DNA from 3 places in the Streptomyces sp. NPDC047971 genome. Region 2 is predicted to be linked to each of the others. Evidence: riboswitches for the same ligand, from Rfam matches in the RefSeq annotation. Region 2 holds a riboswitch; each other region holds the start of a gene.

Region 1 (7,104 bases), on a different contig from region 2:
CGGCCGGTCTCCCCTGCCGGACCGGCGAGTCGGTGATCTCGGTGGACGGTGACGGGACGGTGCGCCGCTGCCACTTCGTGAAGGCCGAGCTCGGCAACCTCTACGACGGTTCGTACCGCGCGGCCCTGCGGCCCCGCGCCTGCCCCCTCGCCGTCTGCGACTGCCACATCGGCTACGTCCATCTGGAGACGCTGCCGCTGTACGACGTGTTCGCCGGCGGCGTCCTGGAACGGATCCCCGCCCCGCTCAGAGAGGCATGAGGTCCGGGCGCTTGGCCTCCACGTAGTCCCCCGAGCTCTCGCCCCGCAGCCGCCTGCCGATCCACGGCACGAGGTACTCCCTGGCCCAGTTGATGTCGTCCCGGCGCACCTCCAGCGTGCCGCGCGGCGGCAGCGGCGGCCACGGCTGGTCCGGGTCGGCGGGCACGTCGAGGCCGAGGACCTGGGCGGCGCGCAGCGCGACCCGGGTGTGCCCCTCGGGCGAGAGGTGCAGCCGGTCGTCGTCCCAAGCCCGCCTGTCCTGAACCGACTTGAGCGACCACAGGTCCAGGACCGGGCAGCCGTAGCGGTCGGCGACGGCCCGGACATGGGCCGTGTAGGTGGCGATCTTGCCCCGCAGATGGCGCAGCACGGGCACGTCGCGGGTGTCGAAGCCGGTGGTCACCATGACGGTGCCGACGGCCGACGTCAGATCGGCGACGGCGCGCTCGAAGCGCTCGGCGACGTCGTCCGGGTCGGTGCCCGGACGGATGATGTCGTTGCCCCCCGCGCAGAAGCTCACCAGGTCGGGGGCGAGCTCCTTCGCCCTGGGGACCTGCTCCTCCACGATCTGGTCGAGGAGGCGGCCGCGCACGGCCAGGTTGGCGTAGCGGAACGCGTCGTGCTCCGGCAGCTGGTCGGCGAGCAGGACCGCGAAACGGTCCGCCCAGCCGACGTACGTCCCCTCGGGTCCGGGGTCTCCGACGCCCTCGGTGAAGCTGTCGCCGATCGCCGCGTACGACCCGAATGCGTTCATGTCTCTTGATCTCGAATCGTCTCCCACGGGACCTCATCTTTCCCTTATGGGTGTGACCTACGCGACCGTAAGGAGGGGTTGACGCCGGGTGAGATACGCCACCGGTCAAGATTCCGCCAAGCCGGAATACACCGGAACGCGAAAGGGCCCGGCACAGGTGCCGGGCCCGATCGGGTGCTGGGGGTACGTCAGAGGGTGACGCCGTGCGAGCGCAGGTAGGCCAGCGGGTCGATGTCCGAGCCGTAGCTCGGTCCGGTGCGGATCTCGAAGTGCAGGTGCGGACCGGTGGAGTTGCCGGTCGAGCCGGAGAGGCCGATCTCCTGGCCGCCGGTGACGGTCTGGCCGGCGGAGACGCCCAGGGAGGAGAGGTGGGCGTACTGCGAGAAGGTGCCGTCGGCGTGCTGGATGACGACCTCGTTGCCGTACGAGCCGCTGTTGCCGGCGGAGTAGACGGTGCCCGCGCCGACGGCCTTGACCGAGGTGCCGGAGGAAGCGATGAAGTCGACACCGGTGTGGTAGCCGGAGGACCACATGGCGCCGGAGGCGCGGTACGGGGTGGAGATGCCGCCGCTGACCGGGGCGACCCAGCCGGAGGACGCGGCCTTGGCGGGGGCGGACTCCGCCGGGGTGGACGCCGGGGCCTGGGTGGGCTCGGCCGTGCCGCGGTCGGCGCTGCGCGAGGCGCGCTCGCCCGAGGACTTCTCCGCCTTCGGGGCGGCCTTGGGCGCGGGGGCCTTGGCCGTCGACTTGGCGCCGAGGGTGAGCTTCATGCCGGGCAGGATCAGCGAGGGGTTCCCGCCGACGACCTGACGGTTGTCCTCGTAGAGCTTCTTCCAGCCGCCCGCCAGGTGGTGCTCGGCGGCGATCTTCGACAGGTAGTCGCCACGCACGACGGAGTACGTCTTCGGCTTGGCGGCCTTGTCGGCGGCCGGCGCCTTCGCGGGAGCGGCGGCGACGGCGGCGACGGCCTGCTCGGGCGTCACGGTCGGGGCGCCCTTGTCGGCGGCGTGGGCCCCGGTCGCTCCGAGGAGCGGAAGGGCGACGACGGCGCCACCGGTGCCGGCGGCGACGAATCCGCGCGTGATCGGGTTGACCTTGGGACGGCGATGCTTACCCTTTGCGGGCATGGCGAATTCCTCTCCGTCGCCTGCGAGGTGAGCTGTCGGGTTCGGACTGGAGATGTCCGGCCGCGTTCTCACGCGACTTAACCCCGAGCCGTCCGGATTCGACCGGTTCGGCGTACTTACCTGGGTCCCCCGCTCCTGCCGTACGTGGATGGGTGCGGAATCCGGGCGGTGGCAGGATTCGGCGGTCCGACCGGATTGAGCGTGACCGTAGACGAGCGGGGTCGGCGCGAACAAGCCACCGTTTTTCTCCCGCATTCGGGGCCGGGACATTCGCGCCGAATTCCGGTCACCCTCCGTGGAGGGTGGAACCTCGATTCCCTTTTCCGGTACGGAGATTGCCCGGAACGATCAGGCACGGTCCGTCACCTTTATGACGCTGCTCACGCACCGAAACCCATCTCCCCTATTACCAGGGCGCGTTATACCTAAGGCCCCAATTCGGACAGAATACCCATTCCCATGCCCCGGGGGTGTGCGCGGCCGCACCCACCCGGGATGATTGCCCCAGGAACAGATCCCGATCAGCCAACCTTCAGGAGCACTCGTGACGCAGCAGCTGCCCCAGGTCCCGTCGACCGAACCCGAGCTCGCCGGGGTGCGCAACTTCCGGGACGTGGGCGGCCTGCCGACCGTGAGCGGCGGGTCGGTGCGATTCGGACGCCTCTTCCGCAGCGGACACCTCGCGCATGCCACCGAGGAGGACGCGACCTTCCTCTCCACCCTCGGGCTGCACACGATCTTCGACTTCCGCAACCAGGCGGACCGGAAGGTCGAGGGCGCGGACGTCGAGCTCCCGGGTGTGCGAAATGTGAACATACCGCTCAACGACCCGGCCGACGGCAAGGAGTTCTGGAAGCTGGTCAGCACAGGCGAGCTGGAGCAGCTCCGCGCCATCCTGGGCGACGGCAAGGCGGCCGCCCGAATGTCCGATTCGTACCGGAAGATGATTGTCGAGCGGACCGCGGAGCACAGCCGCATCCTGCATGCGATGGCCGAGGACAGCGTTCCGGCGCTGATGCACTGCGCGGCCGGCAAGGACCGCGCGGGCCTCTCGATCGCCATCTCGCTGCTCGCGGTGGGCGTCGAGCGCGAGGCGATCGAGGCCGACTACGTGAAGTCGAACGACCCGCACCGTCGCTACAAGGTGCGCCGCAGCTCCACCGCCGCGGACGCCATGTCGCCCGAGGTGATGGAGCTGCTCAGCCCGCTCTTCGACGCACGCGTCGAGTACCTGCGGGCCGCGTTCGAGACGATCGAGCAGACCTGGGGCACGGTCGAGAGCTACCTCACGGACGGCCTCGGACTCGCCCCCGAGACCCGGGCGCGCCTGCGCGAGCGGCTCGTCGTCGAGGCGTGACCCCGCCCCCTACTGGTTCTGCCCGCCGAGCGTGAAGAGCAGATAGAGGAACGCGGCGAAGAGGTGCCCCGCCACGAGATAGGCGAAGAGCCGGAGCACCAGCCCCTTGGGGAACTTCCCCTCGCCGCGTTCTTCACCGGTGACAGGTGCGGACTTCTCGGACATATCTGCCTCTTTCGAAGGGCTCAGCTCGGATGCGGCGTTCCGCCGCCGAGACACAGCTCGGCGGCGGGGCTCTGCATCAGCGTGTGGACGAAGAGCAGCTCGGCACCGCCGCGGCCGGAGGCGCCGATGCGGTGCGGGGTGAGCGAGTCGAAGTGCGCGCTGTCTCCGGGGTCCAGGACGTGCACGGTGTCGCCGAGCGCGAGGCGCACCTGCCCGTCGAGGACATGGAGCCACTCCTCTCCGGGATGGACGCGCACGATGTCGGTCCGGGTGGCGTACGGCACATGGACCCGGAGCGCCTGCATGGCACGGCCGGGCCCGCCGGCCTGGCGGTAGATCCAGCCGTCGGCCTCGACCGGCTCGGACCGGCCCGCCCGGACGACCGGATCACGCTCGGGCGGAGTCTCGCCCAGGAGCTCGGCGACCGTCGTACCGTAGATACGGGCCAGAGCGAGCAGCATGGGCAGCGAGGGCTGTCGGCGGCCCGTCTCCAGCCGGGAGAGATGGGCCGGGGAGAGTGCGGCCCGCTGGGCGGCGGCCTCCAGGGTCAGCCCGCGGCGCCGACGGAGGGCTCGCAGCTGGGGCGCGACGTCCGGCAGGACGTCGGGCGCGCCCGACGCGGCAGAGTCGGGGGACGGCTCCCCCGGAATGTGCTCCATGCCTCCATTCCGCCAGGAACTTTCCCCTGAGGCAAATTTCTTGCCCCAGAGGCAAAAGTCCGGAGCGGCTCACCGTCAGCGCTGTGCCACCGCCTGCTTGACCAGCGTCTTCCCGAAGTCCCACATCAGGCCGCCACCCCCGTGGGCGTCGTCCATCACGGCCGTGAACGCGGTGACGAAGCGGTCGACGTCCGCCTCGTCGATGACCAGCGGCGGGATCAGTTTGATCACCTCCAGGTGGTCCCCCGACACCTGCGTGAGGATCCGGTGCCGCTGGAGCAGCGGGACGACGACCATCTGGGCGAAGAGCCCCTTGCGTGCCGCCTGCAGCATCGTCCACCGGCTGCGCAGCCCGAGCGAGGACGGCCGCCCGAACTCGATCCCGATCATCAGCCCCCGCCCCCGGATCTCCTTCAACAGCTCGTAGCGCGGGACGAGCTCCCTCAGGCGCGAGGACAGCAGCTCGCCCATCCGGCGCGCGTGGGCCACCGTCCCCTCGCTCTCCATGACCGAGAGCACGGCGAGCCCGGCGGCCATGGCCTGCGCGTTCGAACCGAAGCTGGCCGAGTGGACGAGCACACGGTCCATCGAGGAGTAGACCTTCTTGAAGATCCAGTCCTTGCCCAGTGTCGCGCCGACCGGCACATAGCCGCCGGAGAGCGCCTTGGCGACGCAGACCAGGTCCGGTTCGACACCTTCCTCGTGCTGGTACGCGTAGAAGTCCCCGGTCCTGCCGAGGCCCGTCTGGACCTCGTCGGCGATCAGCAGCGCGCCGCGTGCGTGCAGCAGCTCCTGGGCGGCGCGCAGGAAGCCGGGGGGCGCCTCGTGCACCCCCTTCCCCTGGATCGGCTCGACCACGAAGGCGGCCACGTCCCCCTTGCGCAGCTCCCGCTCCAGCGCCTCCAGGTCCCCGAGCTCGATCGCCGTGTCGGGCAGCAGCGGGGCGAAGCCGTTCCGGAAGCCCTCCTCGCCGTTGACCGAGAGGGAACCGGTGGTCAGGCCGTGGAAGGCGTGGGAGCAGTAGAGGACCCTGGGCTTCCCGGTCGCGTACCGGGCGAACTTCAACGCGGTCTCGACCGCTTCCGTGCCGCTGTTGCCGAAGAAGACCCGGTCGAGGTGCGGACTGTGGGCGAGCAGCCTCTCGGCGAGCAGTCCGGGCAGGGGCTGGCAGTCGAAGCGGGTGAGGTCGGCGAGGGAGGCGTCCAAGACGTCGTGGAGGGCCCGGCGGACGACGGGGTGGTGCCGGCCGAGACCCATGACGCCGAAGCCGGCGAGCATGTCGAGGTGGTCGCCGCCGTCGGCGTCCCAGAAGTGGGCGCCCTCGGCCCGCACGTAGACCTTGTCGAAGCCGATGGTGTGCAGCATCCGCGGGAGCTGGTGGTTGAGGTACCGGGTGTGCAGCTCGTAGCGCTCCGCGCCGCGTTCGGCGAGCAGCGCCATGAGGTCGAACTCCTTGGTCATCGCCCCTTCTTCCGGGTCAGTGCCGCGCTGATGTCACCGGCGATCTCCACCGGGGTGAGACCGAGGTCCGCCAGCACCTCGCCACGCTTGGCGTGCGCGAGGAACTGCTCCGGGATCCCGTAGGTGCGCAGGGGCACGTCGACACCCGCGTCGCGCAGGGCCTGGCCGACCGCCGCGCCCACACCGCCCGTACGGCTGCTGTCCTCGACGACCGCGACCAGGCGGTGCCGCTCGGCCAGCGGGGCGAGGGCCTCGTCGACGGGCTTGACCCAGCGCGGGTCGACGACGGAGCACCGGACACCGCGCCCGGCCAGCAGCTCGGCGGCCTGGAGGCACACCTCCGCCATCACGCCGACGGCGACCAGCAGGACCTCCGCGTCCGGCCGGGCGGCGGAATCCGGCAGGGCGGGCTCCGGTCGCGGGGCGAGGAGGACGTCCATGCCGCCGATCCGCCCGACGGCCGGCACCGGAGCGCCCACGGTCTCCTTCGGGAACCGCAGGACGGTCGGGGCGTCGTCGACCTCGACGGCCTCGCGCAGCTGGGCGCGCAGCTGCTCGGCGTCACGCGGTGCGGCGATCCGCAGCCCCGGCACGACCTGCAGCAGCGACAGGTCCCACATGCCGTTGTGGGAGGCGCCGTCGGTGCCCGTGACGCCTGCCCGGTCCAGGACGAAGGTGACTCCGCACCGGTGCAGGGCGACGTCCATGAGCAGCTGGTCGAAGGCGCGGTTGAGGAAGGTCGCGTAGACCGCGACGACCGGGTGGAGGCCGCCCGCGGCGAGGCCCGCGGCCGAGACGACGGCGTGCTGCTCGGCGATGCCGACGTCCCACACCCGGTCGGGGAACCGCTCCGCGAACGCCGTCAGGCCCACGGGGTGCAGCATGGCGGCGGTGACCGCGACCACGTCCGGCCGCTCGGCCCCGATCTCGACGATCGCGTCACCGAAGACGGAGGTCCAGGACGGGCCCGCGGGCGGGATGAGGGGCTCGCAGGTGAGCGGGTTCATGGCGCCGACGGCGTGGAAGCGGTCGGCCTCGTCCCGCAGCGCCGGGCCGTAGCCGCGTCCCTTCTCGGTGAGGCAGTGGACGAGCACCGGCCCGTGGAACCGCTGGGCGCGGCGCAGCGCGGACTCCACGGCTCCGATGTCGTGGCCGTCGACGGGGCCGACGTACTTCAGACCGAGGTCCTCGAACATGCCCTGCGGCGCGAAGGTGTCCTTGAACCCCTTCTTGGCGCCGTGCAGCGAGCCGTACAGCGGCTGCCCGATGACGGGGGTGTGCTGGAGGACGTCCTTGCCCCAGGCGAGGAAGCGCTCGTAGT
Region 2 (7,104 bases):
GTCAAGGCCACGAACGCGGACGTTCCCGGGCCGATCGGGCCGGAGACCGCCACCACCCGAACACGTGAGTCGTTGATCGAGGCAGTCGCGTCGAAGTAGTGGCCCAGGCCACGGCGACTGCCTAACATCGATCACCGCAAGGTCGTTCAAACTGAGGCACGACCCACGCTGGGAGGCTCCTTTGCACCGCCGCACTGCGCTCTCCGTCTCCGCCGCGCTCCTCGCCGCGGCCCCGCTCCTCGCAGCCTGCGGAGGTGAGCCCCACCCAGGGGCGGCGGCGGTCGTCGGCGGCGAACGGATCGAGGTGTCCAGCCTCCAGGCGCAGGTGCGCGACGTACGGACCGCTCAGGAGGCGTCGCCGCAGTCGGCGCAGCTGATCCAGGCGACCGGCGACCTCAGCCGCGAGAAGCTCAACGTGATGATCTTCGACAAGGTCGTGGACAAGGTCGCCGCCGACAACGGGATCACCGCGTCCCGCGGGGAGATCCAGAAGGCGCGCGACGAGTTCACCCAGCAGAGCGGCGGCGAGACCCAGCTCGCCGCGATGCTGCTCCAGCAGCAGGGCGTCGCGCCCGACCAGATCGACACGGTCGTCCGCCGCACGGTCCTCATGAACAAGATCGCCGAGAAGCTCGGCATCGCGAACACCCCCGAGGGCCAGCAGAAGCTCACCGAGGTCTTCACCGCGGCGTCGAAGGAGCTCGACATCGACGTGAACCCGCGCTTCGGCGCCTGGGACGACAAGAAGATCCAGCTGGGCACGTACACCCCGTCCTGGGTACGCCCCATCACCCCCGACCCGGCCGCGGAAGCGGGTGCGTAGGGGGCGTCCGGCGCCGCGTAAGGTCGAAGGGTGAACGCTGAAGCACCCGTCGAGCCCGGCCGTATCGTCCTGCTCACCGCCAGCCACCGCGTGGCGCCCGGACTGCTGTCCTGGCCCGCGTGGCAGGCGCTGCACGGCGCCGACCGGGTCCTGTGCGGTGACGAGCACCACCCCCAGCTGCCGTACCTCCGCGAGGCGGGCGTCGCCGTCGAGCAGGCCCGCCCCGCCGCGCAGGAGCTGGTCGACGCCTGCGCCGGGGGACGGACCGTGGTGGTCCTGCCGTCCGGGGAGGGCGACCGGGCCCTGACGGACGGGCTCGCCCGGCTGGCCGGCTCCGGCCGCGTCACCATGCCCGACCTGGAGCTGCTGCCCGGCTCGTACGACCTGCCGGGTGCCCGCCTGCTCGACCTGGTGCAGGTCATGGACCGCATCCGCCGGGAGTGCCCGTGGTCCTCGCGGCAGACGCACAAGGGGCTCGCCAAGTACGGCATCGAGGAGGCGTACGAACTCGTCGAGGCGATCGAGGACGACGATCGCGACGCACTGCGCGAGGAGCTCGGGGACGTCCTCCTCCAGGTCGTCTTCCACGCCCGGATCGCCGAGGACGACGAGGAGGAGCCCTTCTCCGTCGACGACGTGGCGGGGGCGATCGTGGAGAAGCTGATCCACCGCCACCCGCACGTCTTCGGTGACGCGACCGCCGAGACCCCGGAGGAGGTCAAGGCGCACTGGCTGCGCACGAAGGCGATCGAGAAGCAGCGCGCGTCGGTCACCGACGGGGTGCCGCTCGGCCAGCCCGGGCTCGCGCTCGCCGCCAAGCTGGCGGGCCGGGTGCGCACGGCCGGCCTGGACGTGGACCTGCCGAAGGGGGAGGGCATCGGCTACGAACTGCTCGCCCTCGCCGCCCGCGCGGAGGCGTCCGGCGTCGACCCCGAGGCGGCGCTGCGAGCCGCCGCCCGCACCTACCGCGACACGATCCGCGCGGCCGAGGGCGTCCCGGCCGGCTGAGCTCCGCGCGGCCCGGGGCGGGGGCGGACCGCCGTCCTCCCGCCCCGCGGCCGGCGACCTTGTACCGTCTCAGGGTGAGCAAGCCCCCCGCCGAATCCCCCGCCCCCGAGCTCTTCACCTGGGAGTTCGCCACCGATCCGTACCCCGCCTACGCCTGGCTGCGCGAGCACGCGCCGGTCCATCGGGCGAAGCTGCCCAGCGGGGTCGAGGCATGGCTGGTGACGCGGTACGCGGACGCCCGGCAGGCGCTCGCCGACCAGCGGCTGTCGAAGAACCCGGCGCACCACGACGAGCCCGCGCACGCCAAGGGGAAGACGGGGATCCCCGGGGAGCGCAAGGCCGAGCTGATGACGCATCTGCTCAACATCGACCCGCCCGACCACACCCGGCTGCGGCGGCTGGTCTCGAAGGCGTTCACCCCGCGCCGGGTCGCGGAGTTCGCACCGCGGGTGCAGGAGCTGACGGACCGGCTGATCGACTCGTTCGCGGAGAAGGGCGAGGCGGACCTCATCCACGAGTTCGCGTTCCCGCTGCCCATCTACGCCATCTGCGATCTGCTCGGCGTCCCGCGCGAGGACCAGGACGACTTCCGGGACTGGGCCGGGATGATGATCCGGCACGGCGGAGGGCCGCGCGGCGGTGTGGCGCGGTCGGTCAAGAAGATGCGCGGCTATCTCGCGGAGCTGATCCACCGCAAGCGGCTCGACCCGGGCGACGATCTGATCTCGGGGCTCATCAGGGCGTCCGACCACGGCGAGCACCTCACCGAGAACGAGGCCGCAGCCATGGCCTTCATCCTTCTCTTCGCGGGCTTCGAGACCACGGTCAACCTGGTCGGCAACGGGGTCTACGCCCTGCTGCGCAACCCGGGCGAGCGCGAGCGGCTCCAGACCTCGCTCGCCGCGGGGGAGCGGGGGCTGCTCGAGACGGGTGTCGAGGAGCTGCTGCGGTACGACGGGCCGGTGGAGCTGGCGACCTGGCGGTACGCCATGGAGCCGCTGAGCATCGGAGGGCAGGAGATCCCGGCCGGCGACCCGGTCCTCGTCGTCCTCGCCGCCGCCGACCGTGACCCGGCCCGCTTCGACGGGCCGGACACCCTCGACCTCTCCCGGCGCGACAACCAGCACCTGGGGTACGGGCACGGCATCCACTACTGCATCGGCGCCCCGCTCGCCCGGTTGGAGGGACAGATCGCCCTCGCGACGCTCCTGACTCGCCTGCCGGACCTCCGACTTGCCGCCGATCCGGCCGATCTGCGGTGGCGCGGTGGGCTCATCATGCGTGGATTGCGCACGCTTCCGGTCGAGTTCACCCGAGTTGTGAACTGACGGATCGTCAAGACTGTGACTTTTACGTGATCTCCGCTGCATCGACTTGTTACTGACGTTCGAATGCCGCTACGTTCACCGTCATCTCAGCAGTCACGCGAAAGGCTCTCCGTATGCGCTCCGGGAACGGACGACACCGCAGACCCCGCCAGGCCCCCGCCATAGTCGTCGCCGCAGGCGTGACCGGATCCGCGCTGGCGCTGCCGCTGCTCGCCGCGGGTTCCGCCTCCGCCGCCGACGCCGCCACCTGGGACCGGGTGGCCGAGTGCGAGACGGGCGGCCTGTGGAGCGCACACTTCGGCAACGGTCTCTACGGCGGACTCCAGTTCACGCAGGAGACCTGGGAGGCGTACGGCGGTCTCGCCTACGCGTCCAGCGCGGATCTCGCCAGCCGGGCCCAGCAGATCGCGGTGGCCGACAAGGCGCTCGCGGCGGGCTCCACCCAGTGGGCCACCTGCGCCCCGATCGCCGGACTGAAGAACGACGGTGTCACGCCGGGCGTCGACCCGGGGCCGGCGGTCACCCCCGAGGAGCCCACGGGCCCCGTCGCGGAGTCGAACCGCACGGCGGGCCTTCCCGCCACCCCCGGGGCCACCGAGCCCGAGACCGCCACCCCCGGGACCACCCCGCCCGCGACGTCGGACCCGAGCGCCACCCCCGAGGCGGCCACCCCGCCCGCCACGCCGACGGCGCCGGGCACCGGCAAGCACCGCGGCGACGCGGCCGCGGAAGAGACGGGCAATCCGGGCAACGGCGACGAAAAGGGTCGACATGCCGCACCGACGGACACGGTGACTGACGCGCCGACAGGCGACGCGACGCCTGGTGACAATGTGCCCAACTCGGACAGTTCGGGTGAATCGAACGGCGAGGGTGCTGAGGGCATCGAGGGTGGTAAGGACGTTACGGACACCAAGGGCAGTTCGGACGAATACACCGTCCAGCCGGGCGACAACCTCACCGACATTGCACGGGAGAACGAACTCCCGGGCGGCTGGGGCGCCCTGTACGACGCCAACCGTTCGACCGTGGGTGCCGACCCCGACCACATCGTCCCTGGCCAGAGCCTCGATCTGACGGTCGATCTCCTCCCGGCGAAGGGGTAGTTCAGGGTCGTATGTCCGGTTCTGTGCAACTGAGACATGGGTCTCTTTGTCTTAACTGGCATATCGCGTCCGCAAAGTTTGCTTCCGTCACCTCTCACCTGCGTAAACACCCTTCGCCCTGAAGTGGGTACGGGCGATATTTCCCCCTTGGGCGTCTTTGAACTTCGGAGGGGTGTGTGTCTACGGTCAGCACCGCTCGCCACCGCGGGCTCCGTCGACCGAAACGCCGAATCCTGCCGTCGGCCGACGGGACAGTCGTCGCGTCATGCGCCGAAGGCAGGAGCGGGGGACCCAAGGTAAGTGCCGCCCCCGGCCGTTGAGACAGGCGGCCGAGGAGCGGCTCGGGGTGAAGCCGCGCGCTGGGTCGCGCGGCCGGGCAACTCACATGGCCCGAACCCGACAGCTCACCTCGCAGGCGTCGGTGAGGAGATTCCCCATGCTGTTTTCCGCCAAGGGCAAACACCGTCGCGCCGCCAAGGCCACCCGCGCCGTCGCCCTCGCCGGCATCGCCGGTGTCGCCGTGGCCGCGCCGCTGATGACCGCCGGTTCCGCCTCGGCGGCGACCGCCTCCGAGTGGGACGTCGTCGCCCAGTGCGAGTCCGGCGGCGACTGGGCCATCAACACCGGCAACGGCTACTACGGCGGCCTGCAGTTCTCCGCCTCCACCTGGGCCGCCTTCGGTGGTACCGCGTTCGCCGCCACCGCCGACCAGGCCACGAAGTCGCAGCAGATCCAGATCGCCGAGAAGGTCCTGGCCGGCCAGGGCAAGGGTGCCTGGCCGAGCTGTGGCGTGGGCCTCTCCAGCGCCGCCTACACGGGTGCCGCGGAGGCCGCGCCGGCCAAGGCCGCCCCGGCCAAGCCCGCGCCGGCCAAGGCCGCCCCGGCCAAGCCCGAGCGCAAGGCCGAGCAGCCGACGACCCGCAGCGAGCAGCGGACCGCGCCGAAGGCCACCGTCACCACCCCCACCGGCAAGAAGGTCGCGAAGGGTGACGGCGAGTACAAGGTCGTCGCCGGCGACACCCTGAGCAAGATCGCCGCCGCCCAGAACGTCGAGGGTGGCTGGAAGAAGCTCTTCGAGCTGAACAAGGACGTCGTCGAGGACGCCGACCTGATCCACCCGGGCCAGCAGCTTCACCTGAAGTGAGCCCGGCGGTTCGCGTGAGTCCGGCGGCTCACGCGGCCCCTCCGACCCTCCCGCGGTGACCACCCCGGCCCGGCACACCCTCCCCCGTGTGTTCCGGGCCGGGGTTCCGCGTTCCCGGACTCCTTGCCGGGTCCCCGTCGTCCTTCCGGGGGCGCTCCCCGTCGTTACTCGTGAGTAGGTCTGGGGTGTTTTGCCCCGGGATACCTGCCCTCGGGTCCTTTTTCGTCCCAGGGGGCGGGCGCCGGGCAGGCCCGGGCCCCGGAGCCGGTTAGGCTCTTGGCGCAAGGCCAAAGCGACCCTGCACAGCAAGCGTCACAACCAGCGTCACATCCCAGAAGGAGATGCTCGTGCCGTCCATCGACGTCGTCGTAGCCCGGGAAATCCTGGACTCCCGAGGCAACCCCACGGTCGAGGTCGAGGTCGGCCTCGACGACGGCAGCACCGGTCGTGCTGCTGTTCCGTCCGGCGCCTCCACCGGTGCCTTCGAGGCCATTGAGCTCCGCGACGGAGACAAGAACCGCTACCAGGGCAAGGGCGTCGAGAAGGCCGTCCTCGCCGTGATCGAGCAGATCGGCCCGGAGCTCGTCGGCTACGACGCCACCGAGCAGCGCCTGATCGACCAGGCCATGTTCGACCTGGACGCCACCGACAACAAGGCATCGCTCGGCGCCAACGCCATCCTCGGCGTCTCCCTCGCCGTCGCGCACGCCGCGTCCGAGGCCTCCGACCTCCCGCTCTTCCGCTACCTCGGCGGCCCGAACGCGCACCTGCTGCCCGTTCCGATGATGAACATCCTGAACGGCGGCTCGCACGCCGACTCCAACGTGGACATCCAGGAGTTCATGATCGCGCCGATCGGCGCGGAGTCCTTCTCCGAGGCCCTGCGCTGGGGCACCGAGGTCTACCACACCCTCAAGGCCGTCCTGAAGACCAAGGGCCTGTCCACCGGCCTCGGCGACGAGGGCGGCTTCGCCCCGAACCTGGACTCCAACCGCGAGGCGCTCGACCTCATCCTGGAGGCCATCAAGCAGGCCGGTTACGTCCCGGGCAAGGACATCGCCCTGGCGCTCGACGTCGCCGCGTCCGAGTTCTACAAGGACGGCTCGTACGAGTTCGAGGGCAAGTCCCGCTCGGCCGCCGAGATGACCGAGTACTACGAGGAGCTCGTCGCCGCGTACCCGCTGGTCTCCATCGAGGACCCGCTGTTCGAGGACGACTGGGCCGGCTGGAAGGTCCTCACCGACAAGCTGGGCACCAAGGTCCAGATCGTCGGCGACGACCTGTTCGTCACCAACCCGGAGCGCCTGGCCCGCGGCATCGAGGAGGGCACCGCCAACGCCCTGCTCGTCAAGGTCAACCAGATCGGTTCGCTGACCGAGACCCTGGACGCCGTCGAGCTGGCCCAGCGCAACGGCTTCAAGTGCATGATGTCCCACCGCTCCGGCGAGACCGAGGACGTCACCATCGCCGACCTGGCCGTCGCCACGAACTGCGGCCAGATCAAGACCGGTGCCCCGGCCCGCTCCGAGCGCGTCGCCAAGTACAACCAGCTCCTGCGCATCGAGGAGATCCTCGACGACGCCGCGGTCTACGCCGGCCGCAGCGCGTTCCCGCGCTTCAAGGGCTGACACCGGCTCAAGGGCCGTCCAGCCCGTCGTACATACGTCCCCGCACCCGGTCCCGTACCGTGTGCGG
Region 3 (7,104 bases), on a different contig from region 2:
CGTCGATGCTCGCGGTGCTCGGTCTGGGCGCGCAGGGCGGCGAGGAGATCGTGCTCGCCTCGGACGCCGATGGCGCCGAGGCCGCTCTGGACCGTCTGGCCAAGCTGGTTGCCGAGGGGCTCGACGAGCTTCCCGAGACCGTCTGACCGAATTGCCATGGAGCCGCACCCGCCGATATGACGGCGTGTGCGGCTCCATTGTTTTCGCCGCCGCCCCGGATGTCGGCCCGCACGGAATACCGCAGGACATAAAAGGGCAGCACGAAGAAGGCCCTGAGAATTCCTATTCTTTGTATACGGCCCGCGTGTTAATTCCGGGCGCTCGCGGTGTTTACGACGTGTTGCGAAGACCTCACACGACCCCGTTCCGGACGCTTCAGCCGGTGCTGCGCCAGCGAACGCTCGGCATGCAGCGCGGTCAGCGCGCGGGCCCGCTCGGCGTCTCCGCGGGCCACGGCGTCGACGATCGCACCGTGCTCGGCCCATGCCTCCACGGGCTGGGCGGCGGGTTCGACGGCGTACATCCAGGCGATCTTGTGCCGCAGCTGGGTCAGCAGCGCCGTGAGCGCCGGGCTGCCCGACGCCTGCGCCAGCGTCTCGTGGAACCAGCCGCCGAGCGAGTGCAGATCCTCGCCCTGACCACGCCTGGCCCGCTCCTGTCCCAGCCTGACCAGGCCCCGCAGCACCTTGAGATGGGCGTCGGTGCGGCGCTGGGCGGCGCGGGCGGCGCCGAGCGGCTCCAGGAGGGACCGTACGTCCAGCAGGTCCGCCGCCTCCTGCTCGGTGGGCTCGGCGACATGGGCGCCGGCATGGCGGCGGCTGATCACGAAGCCCTCGGACTCCAGCGTGCGCAGGGCCTCGCGGACCGGGACGCGCGAGACCCCGTACCGGCGGGCCAGCTGCTCCTCGGTCAGCCGGCTGCCGCATGCGAGGACCCCGGAGACGATGTCGTCCCGAATCGCCGTGCATACCGAGTGCGCGGGAACGCGCATCTTCGACCTCCGCCTTCATCCGCGCGAAACGGTTCGTCGGCGACTCTATTGCAGCCGGGCGGAATTTCCGAAGGAGATCCGGGAACATGGATATCTTTTGGCCAGCGAAAAGCCCCGGCTCAGGACGAGCCGGGGCTTTTCTGACGCTGTTTCGCGGACTGCGTCAGACGTTCACGCCGCGGGCGCGCAGGTACGCGACCGGGTTGATGTCGGAGCCGTACTCGGCGGTGGTGCGCGCCTCGAAGTGGAGGTGCGGGCCGGTCGAGTTGCCGGTGGAACCCGAGAGACCTATCTGCTGGCCCGGCGTGACGGCCTGACCGACCGAGACACTGATGGCCGACAGGTGACCGTACTGGGTGTACGTGCCGTCGTTCATCCGGATGACGATGTTGTTGCCGTACGCGCCGCCCCAGCCGGCCTCGACGACGGTGCCGGAGCCGACGGAGACGACCCGGCTGCCGGAGGCGGCGCGGAAGTCGACGCCGGAGTGGCTGCCGGAGGACCAGAGCGCGCCACCGGCCTGGTAGCTGGTGGTCACGTACGAACCGGCCACGGGGAGCTGGAAGGAGTTCAGGCGCTTGCGCTCCGCCTCGCGGGCGGCGCGCTCCTTGGCCTCGCGGATCTCCTTGGCGCGGGCCTCGGCCTTGCGCTTCGCCTCCGCCTTGCGCTTCGCCTCGGCCTTGGCCCGTTCGACGGCCTCGGCGGCCTCGCGCTCCTGGGCGGCGGCCTGGGCGTCGATCGTGACGGCGAGGGAGTCCGCCGCGACGATCTGGGTCAGTCCGGTGTCCTCCGGCGAGGGGGCGTCCGGGTCGGCGGCGAGTGCCGGGGAAGCGAGGGTTCCGATGACGCCGGTGGTGGCGATGGTCGCGATGCCGGCGATGCCCGCGCCACGGCGCGCCAGACGGCTCGGACCACGATGCTTCCCGGTGGCACGGGTGAACGCCATGTAGTGGCTGATCCTTTCCTTCCTTCTCGCCTACCGGGTTAGCTGACGGGTTCGGAGCAGGAAGGTCTCCTACGGGCCCCTCCGCACGGGTGCGAAGGCGTCCGATTCACCCCAGGGACTTCGTGTGGGTCCCCGGCTCCCCAGGCTCGCGCCTGACGGGGACTCGGCGATGACTGTCCGATGCCACGGGCTCGCGGCGGGTTCAACTGGCGAACAGCCGGACCGACGCTAAGCGGATCGTCTTTCAATCACCAAACAGACACGCTCGTTTGTAAGACATGCCACAGGGCATACGACCCCCCTCTCCCGCAATGCGGACAAAGGGGAGGACCCCGCCATACCAGGATGACGGGGTCCTCGGAGTGGTGCGTGGGCGCCTCGATCAGCCGGTGACCACGGTCACTTCACCGATTCCGAGCGCGCGTACCGGCTCCTCGATCTGCGCCGCGTCACCGACGAGCACGGTGACCAGACGGTCGACCGGGAAGGCGTTCACGACCGCCGCGGTCGCCTCCACCGTGCCGGTCTCGGCGAGGCGCGCGTACAACTGCGCCTGGAAATCGTCCGGAAGGTGCTGCTCCACCTGGTCGGCGAGCGTCGCGGCGACGGAGGCGGCCGTCTCGTACTTGAGCGGCGCCACACCCACCAGGTTCTGCACGGCCACGTCCCGCTCGGCGTCCGTCAGACCCTCGGCGGCGAGGGTGCGCAGCACCTTCCACAGGTCGTCAAGTGCCGGGCCGGTGTTGGGGGTGTCGACGGAACCGCTGATGGCCAGCATCGAGGCGCCGTGGCCCTGGCCGTCGGAGCGCAGCACCTGGCCGAAGGCGCGGACGCCGTAGGTGTAGCCCTTCTCCTCACGCAGGACGCGGTCCAGGCGGGAGGTGAGGGTGCCACCGAGGCAGTACGTGCCGAGGACCTGGGCCGGCCAGACGCGGTCGTGCCGGTCGGCACCGACACGGCCGATGAGCAGCTGGGTCTGCACGGCGCCCGGCCGGTCCACGATGACCACGCGGCCGGTGTCGTCGGCCGTGATCGGCGGGACCGGCCGCGACTCCGCCGCGTCCCCCGTCCACGCGCCCAGCGACTCGGCGAGGACCTTGTCCAGGTCCACGTCGGTCAGGTCCCCGACGACGACGGCCGTGGCCGCGGAGGGCCGGATGTGCGCTTCGAAGAAGGCGCGGACGGCCGTGGCGTCGATCGCCTCCACGGTCTCCTCGGTCCCCTGGCGCGGCCGCGACATGCGCGAGGTGGCCGGGAACAGCTCCTTGGAGAGCTGCTTGGCCGCCCGGCGCGCCGGGTTGGCGGTCTCGTGCGGGATCTCGTCGAGCCGGTTGCGCACCAGGCGCTCGACCTCGCTGTCGAGGAAGGCGGGCGCGATCAGGGCCTCGGAGAGCAGACCGAGCGCCTTGGGCAGCCGGGAGACGGGGACCTCCAGGGAGACCCGTACGCCCGGGTGGTCGGCGTGCGCGTCGAGCGTGGCGCCGCAGCGCTCCAGCTCGGCGGCGAACTCCTCGGCCGAGTGCTTGTCCGTGCCCTCGGACAGGGCACGGGCCATGATCGTGGCCACGCCGTCCAAGCCCTCGGGCTCGGCGTCGAGGGGGGCGTCGAGGAAGATCTCGACGGCCACCACCTGCTGGCCGGGGCGGTGGCAGCGCAGCACCGTCAGGCCGTTGTCCAGCGCTCCGCGGTCCGGGGCGGGGAAGGCCCAGGGCTTCGCCGTGCCCGCCTCCGGCTGCGGGTGGAACGTCATGCTCGTCAAAGACGCGGCAGCGTCGGTCACTGGTCCGCTCCCTCTTCCTCGTCGCCGTCGCTCTGTTCGGTACCGGTGGGCTCGTAGACGAGCACCGCGCGGTTGTCGGGGCGCAGCCGGGCCGCGGCCACCGCCCGCACCTCCTCCGCGGTGACGTCCAGAACCCGGTGCACGGCCGTGAGGGCGAGCTGCGGGTCGCCGAACAGGACCGCGAAGCGGCACAGTTCGTCGGCCCGGCCCGCGACCGTGCCGAGCCGGTCGAGCCACTCGCGCTCCAACTGGGCCTGGGCGCGCTCCATCTCCTCGGGCGTCGGGCCCTCGGCGGCGAACCTGGCCAGCTCCTCGTCGACGGCGGCCTCGATCCGGGGCACCTCGACGCCGCCGGACGTCTTGACGTCCAGCCAGCCCAGGGACGGTGCGCCGGCCAGCCGCAGCAGGCCGAACCCGGCCGCCACCGCCGTGCGGTCGCGGCGGACCAGGCGGTTGTGGAGCCGCGAGGACTCGCCGCCGCCGAGGACGGTCAGGGCCAGGTCGGCGGCGTCGCACTCGCGCGTGCCGTCGTGCGGGAGCCGGTAGGCGGCCATCAGGGCGCGGGCCGGGACCTCCTCCTCGACGACCTCGCGCAGCTGCTCGCCGATCGTGTCCGGCAGGGTGCCGTCGCGCGGCGGCAGCTTGCCGTCGTGCGAGGGGATCGACCCGAAGTACTTCTCGATCCAGGCCAGGGTCTGCGCCGGATCGATGTCGCCGACGACCGAGAGCACCGCGTTGTTCGGCGCGTAGTACGTGCGGAAGAAGGCCCGCGCGTCCTCGAGGGTGGCCGCGTCCAGGTCGGCCATGGAGCCGATCGGCGTGTGGTGGTACGGGTGGCCCTCGGGGTACGCGAGGGCGGTGAGCCTCTCGAAGGCCGTGCCGTAGGGCACGTTGTCGTACCGCTGGCGGCGCTCGTTCTTGACGACGTCCCGCTGGTTCTCCATGGACTCGTCGTCCAGTGCGGCGAGCAGCGAGCCCATGCGGTCCGCCTCCAGCCAGAGCGCCAGCTCCAGCTGGTGGGTGGGCATGGTCTCGAAGTAGTTGGTGCGCTCGAAGCTCGTCGTGCCGTTGAGCGAGCCGCCGGCGCCCTGCACCAGCTCGAAGTGGCCGTTGCCCTGGACCTGCTTCGAGCCCTGGAACATCAGGTGCTCGAAGAGGTGGGCGAGGCCGGTGCGGCCCGCGACCTCGTGGCGCGAGCCGACGTCGTACCAGAGGCAGACCGCGGCGACCGGGGTCAGGTGGTCCTCGGAGAGCACCACCCGCAGGCCGTTGGCCAGCCGGTGCTCGGTCGCTGTCAGGCCGCCGGAGCCGGCCTCTGCCGTGGCCGTGTGACCCATGGGCATGTACGTCCCTTCGATCGCGATATGGAAAGTCCTGCCACCCTATGCAAGCGCACCGACACCTCGCGAAGTTCCCGCAGGTTCGAGGCGTCCCTCTTCCGGGTCGTGGGGGCGCGTCGGACGGCTGACGGCGGACGCTACCCGGGTCGCGGTCGGCGTTGTCGGTGGGACGGTCCACAATGGTCCGCGTCAGATCAACCTTGTTGGTGAAGGAGCCGCAGCCGCGATGGCCCGCCGCAGCACGAAGACACCGCCGCCGGACGACGCGTTCGAGGAGAGGATCCTCGACATCGACGTCGTCGACGAGATGCAGGGCTCCTTCCTCGAGTACGCGTACTCGGTGATCTACTCCCGCGCGCTGCCCGACGCCCGGGACGGCATGAAGCCGGTGCAGCGCCGCATCGTCTACCAGATGAACGAGATGGGCCTGCGCCCCGACCGCGGCTATGTGAAGTGCGCGCGCGTCGTCGGCGAGGTCATGGGCAAGCTGCACCCGCACGGCGACGCGTCGATCTACGACGCGATGGTCCGCATGGCGCAGCCCTTCTCCATGCGGCTGCCCCTGGTCGACGGCCACGGCAACTTCGGCTCCCTCGGCAACGACGACCCGCCGGCCGCCATGCGGTACACCGAGTCGAAGATGGCCGCCGCGGCGCTGATGATGACCGAGTCGATCGACGAGGACACCGTCGACTTCGCGCCGAACTACGACGGCCAGGAGCAGGAGCCCGTCGCCCTCCCGGCGGCGTACCCGAACCTGCTGGTCAACGGCGCGTCCGGCATCGCCGTCGGCATGGCGACGAACATGCCGCCGCACAACCTCGGCGAGGTGATCGCGGCCGCCCGGCACCTGATCAGGCACCCGAACGCGGACCTTGAGGCGCTGATGCGTTTCGTGCCCGGCCCGGACCTGCCGACGGGCGGCCGGATCGTCGGCCTGTCCGGCATCAAGGACGCCTACGAGAACGGCCGCGGCACGTTCAAGATCCGCGCCACGACCACGGTGGAGACCGTGACGGCCCGCCGCAAGGGCATCGTCGTCACCGAGCTGCCCTTCACGGTCGGCCCGGAGAAGGTGGTCTCCAAGATCAAGGATCTGGTCGGATCCAAGAAGCTGCAGGGCATCGCCGACGTCAAGGACCTCACCGACCGTTCCCACGGGCTGCGTCTGGTCATCGAGGTCAAGAACGGCTTCGTGCCCGAGGCGGTCCTGGAGCAGCTGTACAAGCTGACGCCGATGGAGGAGTCCTTCGGCATCAACAACGTGGCGCTGGTCGACGGCCAGCCGCTCACGCTGGGCCTCAAGGAGCTCCTGGAGGTCTACCTCGACCACCGCTTCGACGTGGTGCGCCGCCGCTCCGAGTTCCGGCGCGGCAAGAAGCGCGACCGGCTGCACCTGGTCGAGGGCCTGCTCGTCGCGCTGCTCGACATCGACGAGGTCATCCGCCTCATCCGCTCCAGCGAGAACTCGGCGCAGGCCAAGGAGCGCCTGATCGAGCGCTTCTCGCTGAGCGAGGTCCAGACGCAGTACATCCTGGAAACCCCGCTGCGCCGGCTCACCAAGTTCGACCGGATCGAGCTGGAGACCGAGCGCGACCGGCTCAACGGCGAGATCGACGAGCTGACCGGGATCCTGGACTCGGACAACGAGCTGCGCAAGCTGGTCTCGTCCGAACTGGCCGCGGTGGCCAAGAAGTTCGGCACCGACCGGCGCACGGTCCTGCTGGAGTCGGCGGGCGCGCCGGTCGCCGCCGCCTCCCTGGAGGTCGCGGACGACCCCTGCCGGGTCCTGCTGTCCTCGACGGGGCTGCTGGCCCGCACGGCGACGGAGGAGATCCCCGCCGCCGCGGAGGGCAGGCGTGCCAAGCACGACGTGATCGTCTCCGTGGTCCCGGCGACGCAGCGCGGCGATGTCGGCGCCGTGACCTCCGCCGGACGGCTGCTGCGGATCTCGGTGATCGACCTGCCGCAGCTGCCGAACACGGCCACCGCGCCGAACCTGGCGGGCGGGGCGCCGCTGGCCGAGTTCCTCACACTGGAGGACGGC

What was found. A riboswitch is a leader RNA that binds a small molecule or an ion and turns the genes downstream of it on or off. The one in region 2 is predicted to bind cyclic di-AMP.
Positions count from the first base shown of each region.
Region 1: another riboswitch for cyclic di-AMP. It lies ahead of AB0D99_RS01695 (LysM peptidoglycan-binding domain-containing M23 family metallopeptidase); the one in region 2 lies ahead of AB0D99_RS27295 (transglycosylase family protein).
Region 3: another riboswitch for cyclic di-AMP. It lies ahead of AB0D99_RS13515 (M23 family metallopeptidase); the one in region 2 lies ahead of AB0D99_RS27295 (transglycosylase family protein).

Region 1 covers NZ_JBEZNW010000001.1:393,078-400,181, forward strand. The annotation lists gene AB0D99_RS01685 (STM4011 family radical SAM protein) at 1-260, shown strand, start outside; gene AB0D99_RS01690 (SGNH/GDSL hydrolase family protein) at 247-1,014, opposite strand; gene AB0D99_RS01695 (LysM peptidoglycan-binding domain-containing M23 family metallopeptidase) at 1,203-2,141, opposite strand; cyclic di-AMP (ydaO/yuaA leader) riboswitch at 2,146-2,335, opposite strand; gene AB0D99_RS01700 (tyrosine-protein phosphatase) at 2,686-3,498, shown strand; gene AB0D99_RS01705 (DUF6126 family protein) at 3,508-3,663, opposite strand; gene AB0D99_RS01710 (XRE family transcriptional regulator) at 3,684-4,322, opposite strand; gene AB0D99_RS01715 (aspartate aminotransferase family protein) at 4,398-5,783, opposite strand; gene dxs (1-deoxy-D-xylulose-5-phosphate synthase) at 5,780-7,104, opposite strand, start outside.
Region 2 covers NZ_JBEZNW010000035.1:11,328-18,431, forward strand. The annotation lists gene AB0D99_RS27270 (glycosyltransferase family 2 protein) at 1-99, shown strand, start outside; gene AB0D99_RS27275 (SurA N-terminal domain-containing protein) at 182-823, shown strand; gene AB0D99_RS27280 (nucleoside triphosphate pyrophosphohydrolase) at 854-1,831, shown strand; gene AB0D99_RS27285 (cytochrome P450) at 1,906-3,159, shown strand; gene AB0D99_RS27290 (transglycosylase family protein) at 3,339-4,265, shown strand; cyclic di-AMP (ydaO/yuaA leader) riboswitch at 4,524-4,698, shown strand; gene AB0D99_RS27295 (transglycosylase family protein) at 4,702-5,409, shown strand; gene eno (phosphopyruvate hydratase) at 5,751-7,037, shown strand.
Region 3 covers NZ_JBEZNW010000011.1:69,280-76,383, reverse strand. The annotation lists gene AB0D99_RS13525 (HPr family phosphocarrier protein) at 1-146, shown strand, start outside; gene AB0D99_RS13520 (GntR family transcriptional regulator) at 308-991, opposite strand; gene AB0D99_RS13515 (M23 family metallopeptidase) at 1,155-1,937, opposite strand; cyclic di-AMP (ydaO/yuaA leader) riboswitch at 1,950-2,116, opposite strand; gene AB0D99_RS13510 (pitrilysin family protein) at 2,320-3,717, opposite strand; gene AB0D99_RS13505 (pitrilysin family protein) at 3,714-5,060, opposite strand; gene AB0D99_RS13500 (DNA topoisomerase IV subunit A) at 5,284-7,104, shown strand, end outside.